2 regions of the Agrobacterium sp. NPDC058088 genome follow, and region 1 is predicted to be linked to the other one. Evidence: predicted binding sites of a transcription regulator. Region 1 holds the regulator's gene; the other holds the start of a gene.
The links. Region 1 encodes LexA, which represses DNA repair genes until DNA is damaged. Its sites were predicted from a motif close to TGTTCNNNNTGTGTTCNG; they were not measured.

Region 1 (5,816 bases):
ATTTGCCGGCCCTTGCAGACAAGCCGAAACCGCAAATTGCCGTTCTCCAGAAAATCACCACCTGCCTCGCAGAGGAACGTGCATTCGGCCATGATTTTCTTTTCGTACCGGTCTTCATCGGCTGTGGGGCGATCCTCTGGTTTTCCCTTGATGTAGCACCTTCATTGCCGCTTCTTGTTGTTCTATTTTTGCTCGCCGCCGGCGTGACATTCGCCGCCCGATATCGCGCGACCCTGGTAGCCACGGCCTGCAGCCTCGTCGCACTGCTGTTGCTAGGCATGCTTTTCGCCGAATTTGAAACGCGGCGGGCGGGGACTGTGGTGCTGGATACGCCCGTTACCACCACCATTACCGGCACGGTGATGCGCCGAGAGGTCGATGCCCGCGGCGACTGGCGTTATGTGGTGCAATTGGCTGCGACAGAAGCGCCGGCATTGTCACGCCTGCCTGGAAAGGTTTCGTTGCTGGCCCGCGGCGGCGGAAAGCCGGTGGCGCTCGGTGCGACGATCCGCGGTAAGGCGCGGCTTTCGCCGCCATCCGGTCCGGCTTTGCCCGGTCTCAATGATTTCGCCTTCGCCTCCTATTTCAAGGGCATTGGCGCGACCGGCTTTTTTTACAAGCCGCCACAGATGGTAGCTGCCCCCGATATCGATGCAAAAAAGGACTGGCTGGGGTGGGCGGATATGCGGCTTTACGGTCTGCGCATCGCCATTGCCGAGCGCATTCGCACCACGATCGGCGGCGACGCCGGCGCTTTTGCCGCCTCGATCGTCACCGATGAGAGACAGGCCATATCGGCCGGGACGATGGAAGCGTTGCGGCTTTCCGGGCTTGCCCATATCGTCGCCATATCCGGCCTCAACATGGCGCTGGCGTCAGGCATATTCTTCGTGGGATTGCGGCTCGCCTTCAGCCTGTTTCCGGCCTTTGCTCAACGCTGGCCGGTGAAGAAGTTGTCCGCCTTTGCGGCACTGCTGATGACGCTCGCCTATTACCTGATTTCCGGTTTTGCCGTCTCTGCCGAACGCGCATGGCTGATGATGTCGGTGATGCTGATCGCCGTTCTCTTCGATCAGCCCTCGCTCAGCCTCAGGAATGTTGCGTTGTCCGCTCTGGTCATCCTTGCCCTGTCTCCTTCGGAAATCATGGGGCCGAGCTTTCAGATGTCTTTCGCCGCCACGATTGCGCTTGTCGCCGCCTATGCCGCCTGGAGCCGCTGGCGCACTGACCGTGAGCGCCTGTTCATCGGGCGCAAACCCGCGTGGGTGACAGTGGTGGAAACGGCAGGCGCCGTCATCGGTGGTGTCATCACAACATCGTTGATCGGTGGACTTTCGACGGCGATCTATTCTGTCGAGCATTTTCAGCGTGTCACCACCTATGGACTTTTTGCCAATCTGGCGGCGATGCCGCTGATGTCGCTGATTGTCATGCCCTTTGGTCTTGTCGCCATGCTGCTGATGCCCTTTGGGCTCGATGCACCATTTCTGAAGGTCATGGGTTACGGCATGGCGCTAGTCATCGACGTTGCGGATGAAGTCGCGTCCTGGGGCGGCAGCGCGGCGACCGGTCGGCCGCACGGCGCTTTCATCGGCATTGCTTCAGTGGGTTTCCTGTTGCTGACATTGCTGCGCAGCCGGCTGGCGCTGCTTGGAATTCCACCGCTGCTCTTTGCCTTCGGCCTGTCCGGAGCCGTCGCCCAACGCGATCTGCCCGATCTGCTTATCCATGAGGAGGGGAGGCTGGTGGCGCTTCTGGACGAGGGCAAGGTCTACACCACAAAGACACGACCACAGGGCTTCATCTATGACCAGTGGCAAAGGGCGCTGCTGCTGCCGCAAAAGCCGCTCGCGCCTGTCCTTCTCAAGAAAGCAGTTCCGACAACCACCGTTGCCCTAAGCGCAAAATCGAAACTGGCGCCGGAGGATTTGAAGGCCTTGGCGCGCGAAATGACGGCCACGCTGAGGGATGCTGCGCCGGGCGTCTTTACCTGCCGGACGGGCATCTGGTGCGTGGCGCGTGCGCGAAGCGGCGAATGGATCATCGTGCTGGAGGACGGTCGGTTTGCCGGGAAAGCCTGTGATATCGCCGATATCGTCATCGTTTCCCGCAGAACCTCATTTGCGCAATGCCGCTCGGGAGCCTTGCTGCTCAACCGCGACATATTAAGGCGCATCGGCTCGGTTGAGCTAAATTTCGCCGGCAGCGATGAAGCGGGCGTCGTGGGACAGATGCGCGCTGCAACCGCCGGTGCGGACAGGCCGTGGAGCGAACATCGCTTCTATGACTGGAAGAGCGGCCGTTTTGACCACGAGGTGCCTGAAGCCGTTACCCGCTTGCTGGCGGCATCGCAATGAGTGCCGCCAGAAAGGTTCGTCAGGCCTTCACTCAGACCTTGGCGCGCAGATCCGCGGTCACTTCGCCAATGCCGCCAATTTCCTCTTCATGTGGCAGGTCGCGCCAGATTTCCTTCAGTCCGGCCTCGTACCATTCGCGCATGGCGGGCAGGGCGAGCAGCCGGTCGCAATAGGCTTTCGCTGCCGGCGAAAGATCGGCGCCATAGGTCTGGAAACGGAACGCCACCGGGCAGAAGAAGGCGTCGACCGCCGTGAATTTCTGACCGGCGAGAAAAGGTCCGCCGAATCTGGTGAGACCTTCACTCCACAACGCATCGATGCGCTTTATATCGGCCGCAAGCCCGGCATCGCCAGCTTTTGGTCTTACCCGGATACCGACCGACATGGGGTAGAGATTGCGCAGTGAGAAAAATCCCGCATGCATTTCGCTCGCCGCCGAGCGTGACCAGGCCCGCGCCTGCTTGTCGCTCGCCCAGACGCCCTGATGCCTCTCGGCCAGATATTCGGCGATCGACAGTGATTCCCAAACTGTCACTCCCTCGTCGACAAGGCATGGCACCTTGCCGGTCGGCGAAAATGTGGAGAAGGAAACACCTTCGCCGAAGGGAATGAGTTTTTCATCAAAGGCGATGCCAAGCGTGCGCATCAAAACCCAGGGTCGCAACGACCATGAGGAATAGTTCTTGTTGGCAATATAAAGATCGTACATGGCGTTTTTCCCCGATAGGACGCGCATTTCTACACCTGCGAAGGCGCTCTGGAATATCGCAAATAATCCATGGCTCCCATAAGCCGCATTGATGAATGGGAAGCGAGGGTGACAGAAAAGAGTTCTGTCGATCTCACCGCTTGGAGACAGAAAGCACTTGCGACAATGCTGAGCGAAGCAGAAGGCCGATTGAGTTTACGCGTTAAGCCAACTCTATGCCTGCGGCGTCAGGGAAACAAAGCGAGGATTGATTCTCAAAAAATGACGCGCCATCGGCCAGATGACGCGCATGTTCCTGCATCGGCAAACCAAGTCTTTCCCAGAAGTCGACACTTCATAGGGGAGCACCATTTTTATGACGGCCCCATCGCGACAGGGACTCTGCGCGATGTCACCACATCAATGGTAACGGCGGATCAATCCCACCAGCTTGCCCTGAATTTTCACCCGATCCGGTCCGAAAATGCGGGTCTCATAGGCCGGGTTTGCCGCTTCCAGCGCAATGGACGCACCCTTGCGGCGAAAGCGCTTCAGCGTGGCCTCTTCATCATCCACCAGCGCCACGACAATATCGCCCGGATTGGCGGTGTTGCCGTTGCGGATGATGACGGTGTCGCCGTCAAAAATCCCGGCCTCGATCATCGAATCGCCTTTGACCTCAAGCGCGTAATGTTCGCCCGACCCCAGCATATCCACCGGCACAGCCACATCGTGGGTATTGTTCTGGATGGCAGAAATCGGCACACCGGCAGCGATGCGGCCCATGACGGGAACGGTGGCGGCACCTGCGAAATCGTTGGCGGGCGCCTTAGGGGCGGGGGCGGGTTCCGGCTCCTTCGGTTTTCCGAGACTTCCCTCGATGACGCTCGGCGAAAAGCCGCGCTGCGGCCTTGCGCCCGGCGTGTAAGCCTCAGGCAACTTGATGACTTCGAGCGCTCGCGCCCTGTTGGGTAGCCGGCGAATGAATCCGCGCTCTTCGAGTGCGGTAATCAGCCGGTGAATACCGGATTTCGAAGCAAGATCGAGTGCGTCCTTCATTTCATCGAAGGAGGGCGGCACGCCGGACTCTTTCATTCTTTCATGAATGAAGAGAAGCAATTCCTGCTGTTTGCGCGTGAGCATGAGGAAAACACCCTTGAGAATCGTCGTTGAAGTCGCGAAACAAATACAGAACGAACACTATATGTTCCATATGTGTTCTGCAATCCCCTAAAATTTCGTGAACCTGCTATCTGTTGTTTTGATGATTTGCTTCATGGCGCCTGATTGTGCTCTTCTGACGTCCAAATCGTCCAGGTATGCTTGGGCGGGGTGCCAGCGCAGGAAAACAGGCCATGATGAAATCACATCGCATCGATCATCTCGTTCTGCCAGTGGAAGATCTCGGCATTGCCGTAAAGCGCCTTGTCAGCCTTGGATTTACGGTCGCACCGGAAGCTTTGCATCCGTTCGGAACCCGAAATGCCTGTGTCTTTTTCAAAGACGATACCTATCTTGAGCCACTCGCGATTGCTGATCCGGCTAAATATAACGCATCTGCGGACGGCGGCGATGTGTTCACAGGCAGGGACAGGGCCTTCAGGCAAAAAGTCGGGCAGGAGGGCTTTTCGGCTCTCGTGGCCAAAACCGAGGATGCCCTTGCAGACCATGAGAGGTTTGTGACGTCGGACGTGTCGGCTGGCGATGTATTCCATTTTTCACGCCCCGTGCGGATGCCAGACGGATCGCAGAGCGAGGCGGCCTTCCGTCTCGCCTTCGCGGCAAGCGGTTCGGCGGCGGATTTCTTCCTCTTTAGTTGCCAGCGGCTGCGCGCCCTGCCGGGAGACCGCGCGGCGCTGGAGCGTCACGCCAACAGTGTCTCAGGCCTTAGCGAAATTATCCTGTTTTCAGGTGGCGACACGAAGGCGGTGCACCTGATCGAAACTGTGTTGGGCTGTGAGGGTAGGGTGTCTTCGGGTGGAGACATGGTTTTTGTTGCCGGCAATGCCCGCGTGAGGCTAACCCAAAAAGCTGACTTGGGCGGACTGGCCTTAGGACTTTCTGCCGGGAGCGACGTCGGATTGCATGGCATGGGCGTCGTCTTTTCTGCCGACGATCTTGCCGTGACAGAAGCGGTGCTTGCTGCTAATGGCGTGTTCTGCGCAAAAGCGGGCGGCCGTCTGGTGGTGCCCGCCGCACCCGGTCAGGGCGTTGCCTTCGCCTTCGAGGAAAAATGATGAGCGTTACGAACAATCTCAAAGTCACCGCCGGCGATGGCGCCAGCAAGGTTTCCTTCTCCAATGCCGAGCGCTTTTCGCTGATCGCCGGTCCGTGCCAGATGGAAAGCCGCGAGCATGCCTTCATGATTGCTGGCGTGCTGAAGGAGCTTTGCGACAAGCTGGGAATCGGACTTGTTTATAAGTCCTCCTTCGATAAGGCCAACCGCACCTCGCTTTCCGGCAAGCGCGGCATTGGCCTTGAGAGTGCGATGCAGGTTTTCGCCGATCTCAAGAAGGAGTTCGGCTTTCCTGTTTTGACCGACATTCACACCGAAGAACAATGCGCCATCGTTTCCGAGGTGGTGGATGTCTTGCAAATTCCAGCCTTCCTCAGCCGTCAGACCGATCTTCTCGTCGCAGCTGCAAAAACCGGTCGCGTCATCAATGTCAAAAAGGGTCAGTTCCTGGCGCCCTGGGACATGAAGAACGTGTTGGCCAAGCTGAATGAGAGCGGCAACCCGAACGTGCTTCTGTGCGAACGCGGCGCATCCT
Region 2 (5,816 bases), on a different contig from region 1:
ATTACAATCGGGCGGTCTGTCGCGAGAAGCGGCAATGGCGCAAATGCGCGACTACCTCTTACATCGTTTGCCTGATGCGGATTCTGCTCCCTGATTGCTGCGAGGCCGCAGGCAAGCGGCGGTTTCATGGAACCAGCTTCCTCCTGCCGCATTATTGCATCATGAAGAAAACGACCCGCAAACCATTGAACCGGATGACGATTTTCGTCATTTCGATCTTTATTCTCGCAGCCGTCATTGCAGCGGTCTACCTCGTGGGCTTCACGCCTGGCGAGGTGTGAACCGGGCGTTCAATTGCCGGCGGAAACAGCGTTCGTCTTGCCACCTTCCATTGCGACTTTTGCCTTTGCCACGAGCAGGCGGATGCCGCGCAACAGAAACCGGCTAGTCTCCAGATAGGCGCGATAGGGCAGGACCGTAAAATACCGCCAGCGCGGCAGACGGTAGATGCGCAGGTTGTTCTGAATCTGGCTTTCGCCATCCGCATCCTGCGTGGCGCAGAGCGGGTAGATGAAGGCTGCCTTCAGGCCGGAGAGATATTCGAGATCGAAGGCGATGTCATAGGCGAGCCGCATGGGAATGAGTTTCGATATCCATTTCCCGGCGCGGCGGTTGACGAGATAGGCGCCCGATCCTTTTTCCCTGGTGAGCGCGACTGCAAGCGATCGATCATTGGACAACGGGCGGAATGGGAATTTGCGGCCGTTGCTGACCGTCGTCAGCCGCAGAATATCCCAGTCGCTGCCGTTCAAAACCGCTTCATCAATGGCATCAAGAAAATCATCCTCGAAGACCACATCGTCCTCGAGAATGAGCGCGATATCGGCGTCGCCTTCCATGAATTTATTGGCACAGGCGACATGGCTGAGATAACAGCCGATTTCTGGCGGCGAGGTACGGCGACCATGCATGAGCATGTAGGAAATTTCGCTGAATTCCGGGATCGGATATTTCAGTTCGCGGCCGTTGACGCCGGCAATGCGCTCCGCCTTCAGCCCCAAGGCATCTAGGCGGGCATTCATATCGGCGAGGCGCTTTTTGGCGCTGTCCATATTGATCAGGAAAACCGCAAGCTTACGCTGGCTTTTCGGCAATATATGCAAAGCAGTCCTCACCCGGTTCTCACATCCCATTGCAACTCCTTTATTGCAATGGCGTGACGTGGGCTATGGGAAAAGCGGTCTTCAGGCACTCATAGTTGTCGAATCAAACCTTTTCCACAAATCCATCCAGCACCCGCTTCTGGCCGGCGCGGTCGAAGTCGATGGTGAGCTTGTTGCCCTCGATGGCAGCGATATTGCCATTGCCGAACTTGATGTGGAACACGCGGTCGCCGACGAAGAATTTCGAGGGCGTGTCGGCCACGGATTTGGCCACCAGTTCGCCATCTATGGTGCGGGTGCGCGGGCCGCTTTCGCCATAGCCGATGCGTTCCACGGCGTGACCGGAGCGGGTGCCCCAGTTATCGCGGGTGGCGTCGCTGCGGTTCTGCTGCGCGCGTTTCCAGCCGGGGGTGGAGTAGGTGTTGGCGAAGGGATCTGCCTTATCGAAACGTGATTGTCCGTAGCCGCCACGCCCGCCATACCCGCCGTAATTGCTGTCGGACGCCGCCACATCGACATGAGCGGGCGGCAGTTCGTCGAGGAAACGCGAGGGCAGGGTGGATTGCCAAAGCCCATGAATGCGCCGGTTCGAGACAAACCAGATATGGCAGAGTTTCTTGGCACGGGTGATGCCGACATAGGCAAGACGACGTTCTTCCTCGAGACCGGAGCGGCCGCCTTCATCCAGCGCCCGCTGGTGCGGAAACAGGCCTTCTTCCCAGCCGGGCAGGAAGACGGTGTCGAATTCCAGACCCTTGGCGGAATGCAGCGTCATGATGGAGACGGCATCGAGGTTTTCGTTCTGCTCGGCATCCATGACAAGTGCAACATGCTCGAGGAAACCGCGCATGCTTTCAAAGGCTTCCATCGAGCGGATGAGTTCCTTCAGGTTCTCAAGGCGCCCTGGCGCTTCGGCCGTCTTGTCGGCCTGCCACATGGCGGTATAGCCGCTTTCGTCGAGAATCTGCTCGGCAAGCGTGGTGTGTTCGGTGTTTTCCAGCAGGCCCTGCCAGCGGCGAAAATCCTGCACCACATCAAAGAGTGCCTTGCGCGCCTTCGGCTTCAGCTCGTCAGTCTCGATGATGTCGGCCGCTGCCGCGAGCATCGGAATGTCACGCGCGCGCGCATAATCATGTAGATTGCGGATCGTCGTATCGCCAAGGCCGCGCTTCGGCGTATTGACGATCCGCTCGAAGGCGAGATCGTCAGCCGGCTGGCAGACGAGGCGGAAATAGGCCATGGCATCGCGGATTTCGAGGCGCTCATAAAAGCGCGGGCCGCCGATGACGCGGTAATTGAGGCCGAGCGTGACAAAACGGTCTTCGAATTCGCGCATCTGGAAGGAGGCGCGAACGAGGATCGCCATGTCATTCAGCAGGTGACCCTTGCGCTGAAGCTGCTCGATCTCTTCGCCGACCGCGCGGGCTTCCTCCTCGGAATCCCAGGCAGCATGCACCACGACCTTTTCGTCGTCAGGGCTGCTGCGCTCGGTGAACAGCGTCTTGCCCAGACGCCCCTCGTTATGTGCAATGAGATGGCCGGCGGCGCCGAGAATATGTTCGGTGGAACGGTAGTTGCGCTCCAGTTTGATGACCTTGGCGCCGGGGAAATCCTTGTCGAAGCGCAGGATGTTGTCCACTTCGGCGCCGCGCCAGCCATAGATCGATTGGTCATCGTCACCCACGCAGCAGACGTTCTGCGGCTCGCCCTTGGCGCGCTGGGCCAAGAGCCGCAGCCACATATATTGCGCCGTGTTGGTGTCCTGATATTCGTCCACCAGAATGTAACGGAACTTCTGGTGATACTCCTTGAGAATATCCGTATGGCGGCGGAAGATGCTGATCGGGTGCATCAGGAGATCGCCGAAGTCGCAGGCATTCAGCGTTTTCAGCCGGTTCTGATAGGCAGTGTAGAGTTCGCGGCCCTTGCCATTGGCGAAGGCGCGGCTATCGCCCTCCGGAATATCCGGCGGTGTCAGGCCCTTGTTCTTCCAGCCGTCGATCATGCCGGCGAACTGTTTTGCCGGCCAGCGCTTGTCATCGAGACCTTCGGCCTGGATGAGCTGCTTGATCAGCCGCACCACGTCATCCGTATCGAGAATGGTGAAATCCGATTTGAGACCAACGAGTTCGGCGTGACGACGCAACAGTTTGACGCCAATTGAGTGGAACGTGCCGAGCCAGGGCATGCCCTCGACCGCGCCGCCGACGAGAACGCCGATACGTTCCTTCATCTCGCGTGCGGCCTTGTTGGTGAAGGTCACGGCGAGGATCTGGCTGGGATAGGCGCGGCCGGTGGCGAGAATATGGGCGATGCGGGTCGTCAGAACGCGGGTCTTGCCGGTGCCGGCGCCGGCGAGGACGAGAACCGGTCCGTCCAGGGTTTCCACTGCGTCGCGCTGTTCCGGGTTGAGGCCGGAAAGATAATCGGGTGCGGCACGCGTTTGATCGCGCGCAGCCATGGCGCGGGCGGCGATGCCAAGCCCACCGCCGTTGTCCGAAGGGGCATTTTTCGTCGCCCTGCGCGGTGCCACGGGTTCTTCATCGAAGAACGGCATATCGTCAAAACTGTTGCTCATGCGGCCCAATGTAGTGATTCGGGATATAAAGGCTAGAACCGCGTTCTGCTTTTATTCCGGTATCGCCGCTCAAAACGCCTATTCCAAGGCATTATTTCGGGTTCATGTCCTCTGGTCGGCATCAAAAGCGGCATCAACGGGCACTTGCAGAGCCACGGCAAGCTGATTGGTCTTGGCGGCAAGCGCGATAATCCGCATCAGATCGGCATGCTGTTCATTCGTCATGCCCTTGGCTTTTGCGGCCGCCGTGTGGGAATGGGCGCAATAGGAGCAGCCATTGGTTACGGACACTGCGATATAAAGCATTTCCTTTACGAGTGGATCGAGCGCCGAAGGTGTCGCCATCACCGCCTTGACCTCAGCCCATGTCCTTTCCAGAAGATCAGGATCGAAGGCGAGATAAAGCCACATATTGTTGATGAAGTCCGATTTGCGGGTGGTGCGGATATCATCGAATACCGCTTTGACACGCGGATCGGCTTCGGGATTTCGTGTTTTCGTGATGGTGCTCATGGCTTCCTCCGGCTCATTTCCTGCCGGCAGATTATCGCCTTGAAGAATATTTGCGATAAAAATGGCTTTCTTCGTGCGTTCGACGAGAATCCATCACAAATTACAATTACGTAAGAAACGGATTTGTGCGTTGCCTCGTTCTAAGCGAGCGGGAATAGTGCTGGTGTCCCTAAGTTTGCGCTTCAGGGCTCATTTATGCTGATATTATCAACCGGAGAACTATATGCGGGTCTGGAAACAGGTGGGTGTCAGTCTGGCCGTGGTGGGGGCAGGTCTCTGTCTCTGGGGTTTTTATTCGCCTGACGCCCGCACTATGCTTGCCAGCGTCGGACTTGCAAAACCGGCGCCCGGCGCTGTTGAAGTCGCAGCAGCGGGCTCGTCGGGTGGCCAGAATGGCAATGGCGCGCGCCGCAATTCCAATGCCACGCTTGTCGTGACGGCCCCTGTGAAGCGCGGCGTTGTCAACGATCGTCTCAACGCCATCGGCAACGGTCAGGCTATTCAGTCGGTTGTGGTCATGCCGCAGGTATCCGGCACGCTTTCTGAAATCCGCACCTCGTCCGGCCAGCGCGTCGTGAAGGGCCAGGTATTGGCACGTCTGGATGACGATGAACAATTGATAGAGCGGGACAAGGCCCAGGTGGCGCTGCGCAGCGCTGTCGAAAAATCCAATTCCTACAAAAACCTCAAATCCGTTGCCCGCCTCGACGTGCTTGATGCGCAGATCGCAGAGGAGGCAGCAAAGCTTGCGCTCAGCACTGCGGAGCTCAATTTGAAGCGGCGCGATATCGTAGCGCCGATCAATGGCGTTGCCGGTATCGTTGCCGCCAATATCGGGGATAACGTTACGACACAGTCTACCATCGTCAGCATCGATGACCGGTCTGAGATCCTCGTCAACTTCTGGGCGCCGGAGCGTTTTGCAACGGCAATCAAGATCGGCATGCCCGTCGAAGCGACCTCCATTTCGCGGCCTGGCGAAACCTTCACCGGCGAGGTCGAGGCTGTCGACAACCGCGTGGATGAGGCGAGCCGTACCATTCGCATCCGCGCAAAATTTGGAAATGAAAAGGATGAGCTGAGGGCTGGCATGTCCTTCGGCGTTACAATGCGTTTTGCCGGCGAAACTTATGCATCCGTCGATCCGCTGGCCGTGCAATGGGATGCGGAAGGCTCCTATGTCTGGCGTGTCGTAGACAACAAGTCGAACAAGGTGCGGGTGCAGATCGTGCAGCGCAACCCGGACGCCGTGCTGGTGAAAGCCGAGCTGGCGGACGGCGAGTCTGTTGTCATTGAAGGATTGCAGCGCGTCAGGGAAGGCGGCGCTGTCCGCGTCGGTAATGCGCCGAAGGCCGAGGAGGTTGCCAGCCAATGACGCAGTCGCCCTCCGGTCAGGATTCCAAACTTGCCTTCACCGCGCTTTTCGTGCGCCGGCCGATTTTGGCGGCGGTTCTCAACACGCTGCTGGTCGTCGCCGGTCTTGCCGCGCTGGTTGGCGTCGAAGTGCGCGAATTGCCTGATGTCGACCGGCCGTCGATCAGTGTCAGAACCACCTATGAGGGGGCGGCGCCAGAAACGATTGACCAGGAAGTAACGCAGACCATCGAGGGTGCGGTGGCGCG

Region 2: a site for LexA is predicted at 3,723-3,740, ahead of ACFVTJ_RS02550 (ATP-dependent helicase). Genes of this name have one in related genera too.

What each region holds. Positions count from the first base shown of each region.
Region 1 covers NZ_JBHVSU010000002.1:920,845-926,660, forward strand. The annotation lists gene ACFVTJ_RS09860 (ComEC/Rec2 family competence protein) at 1-2,357, shown strand, start outside; gene ACFVTJ_RS09865 (glutathione S-transferase family protein) at 2,389-3,066, opposite strand; gene lexA (transcriptional repressor LexA) at 3,466-4,188, opposite strand; gene ACFVTJ_RS09875 (VOC family protein) at 4,401-5,282, shown strand; gene kdsA (3-deoxy-8-phosphooctulonate synthase) at 5,282-5,816, shown strand, end outside.
Region 2 covers NZ_JBHVSU010000001.1:527,123-532,938, forward strand. The annotation lists gene betI (choline-responsive transcriptional repressor BetI) at 1-94, shown strand, start outside; gene ACFVTJ_RS02545 (glycosyltransferase family 25 protein) at 291-1,103, opposite strand; gene ACFVTJ_RS02550 (ATP-dependent helicase) at 1,207-3,681, opposite strand; gene ACFVTJ_RS02555 (carboxymuconolactone decarboxylase family protein) at 3,784-4,194, opposite strand; gene ACFVTJ_RS02560 (efflux RND transporter periplasmic adaptor subunit) at 4,418-5,569, shown strand; gene ACFVTJ_RS02565 (efflux RND transporter permease subunit) at 5,566-5,816, shown strand, end outside.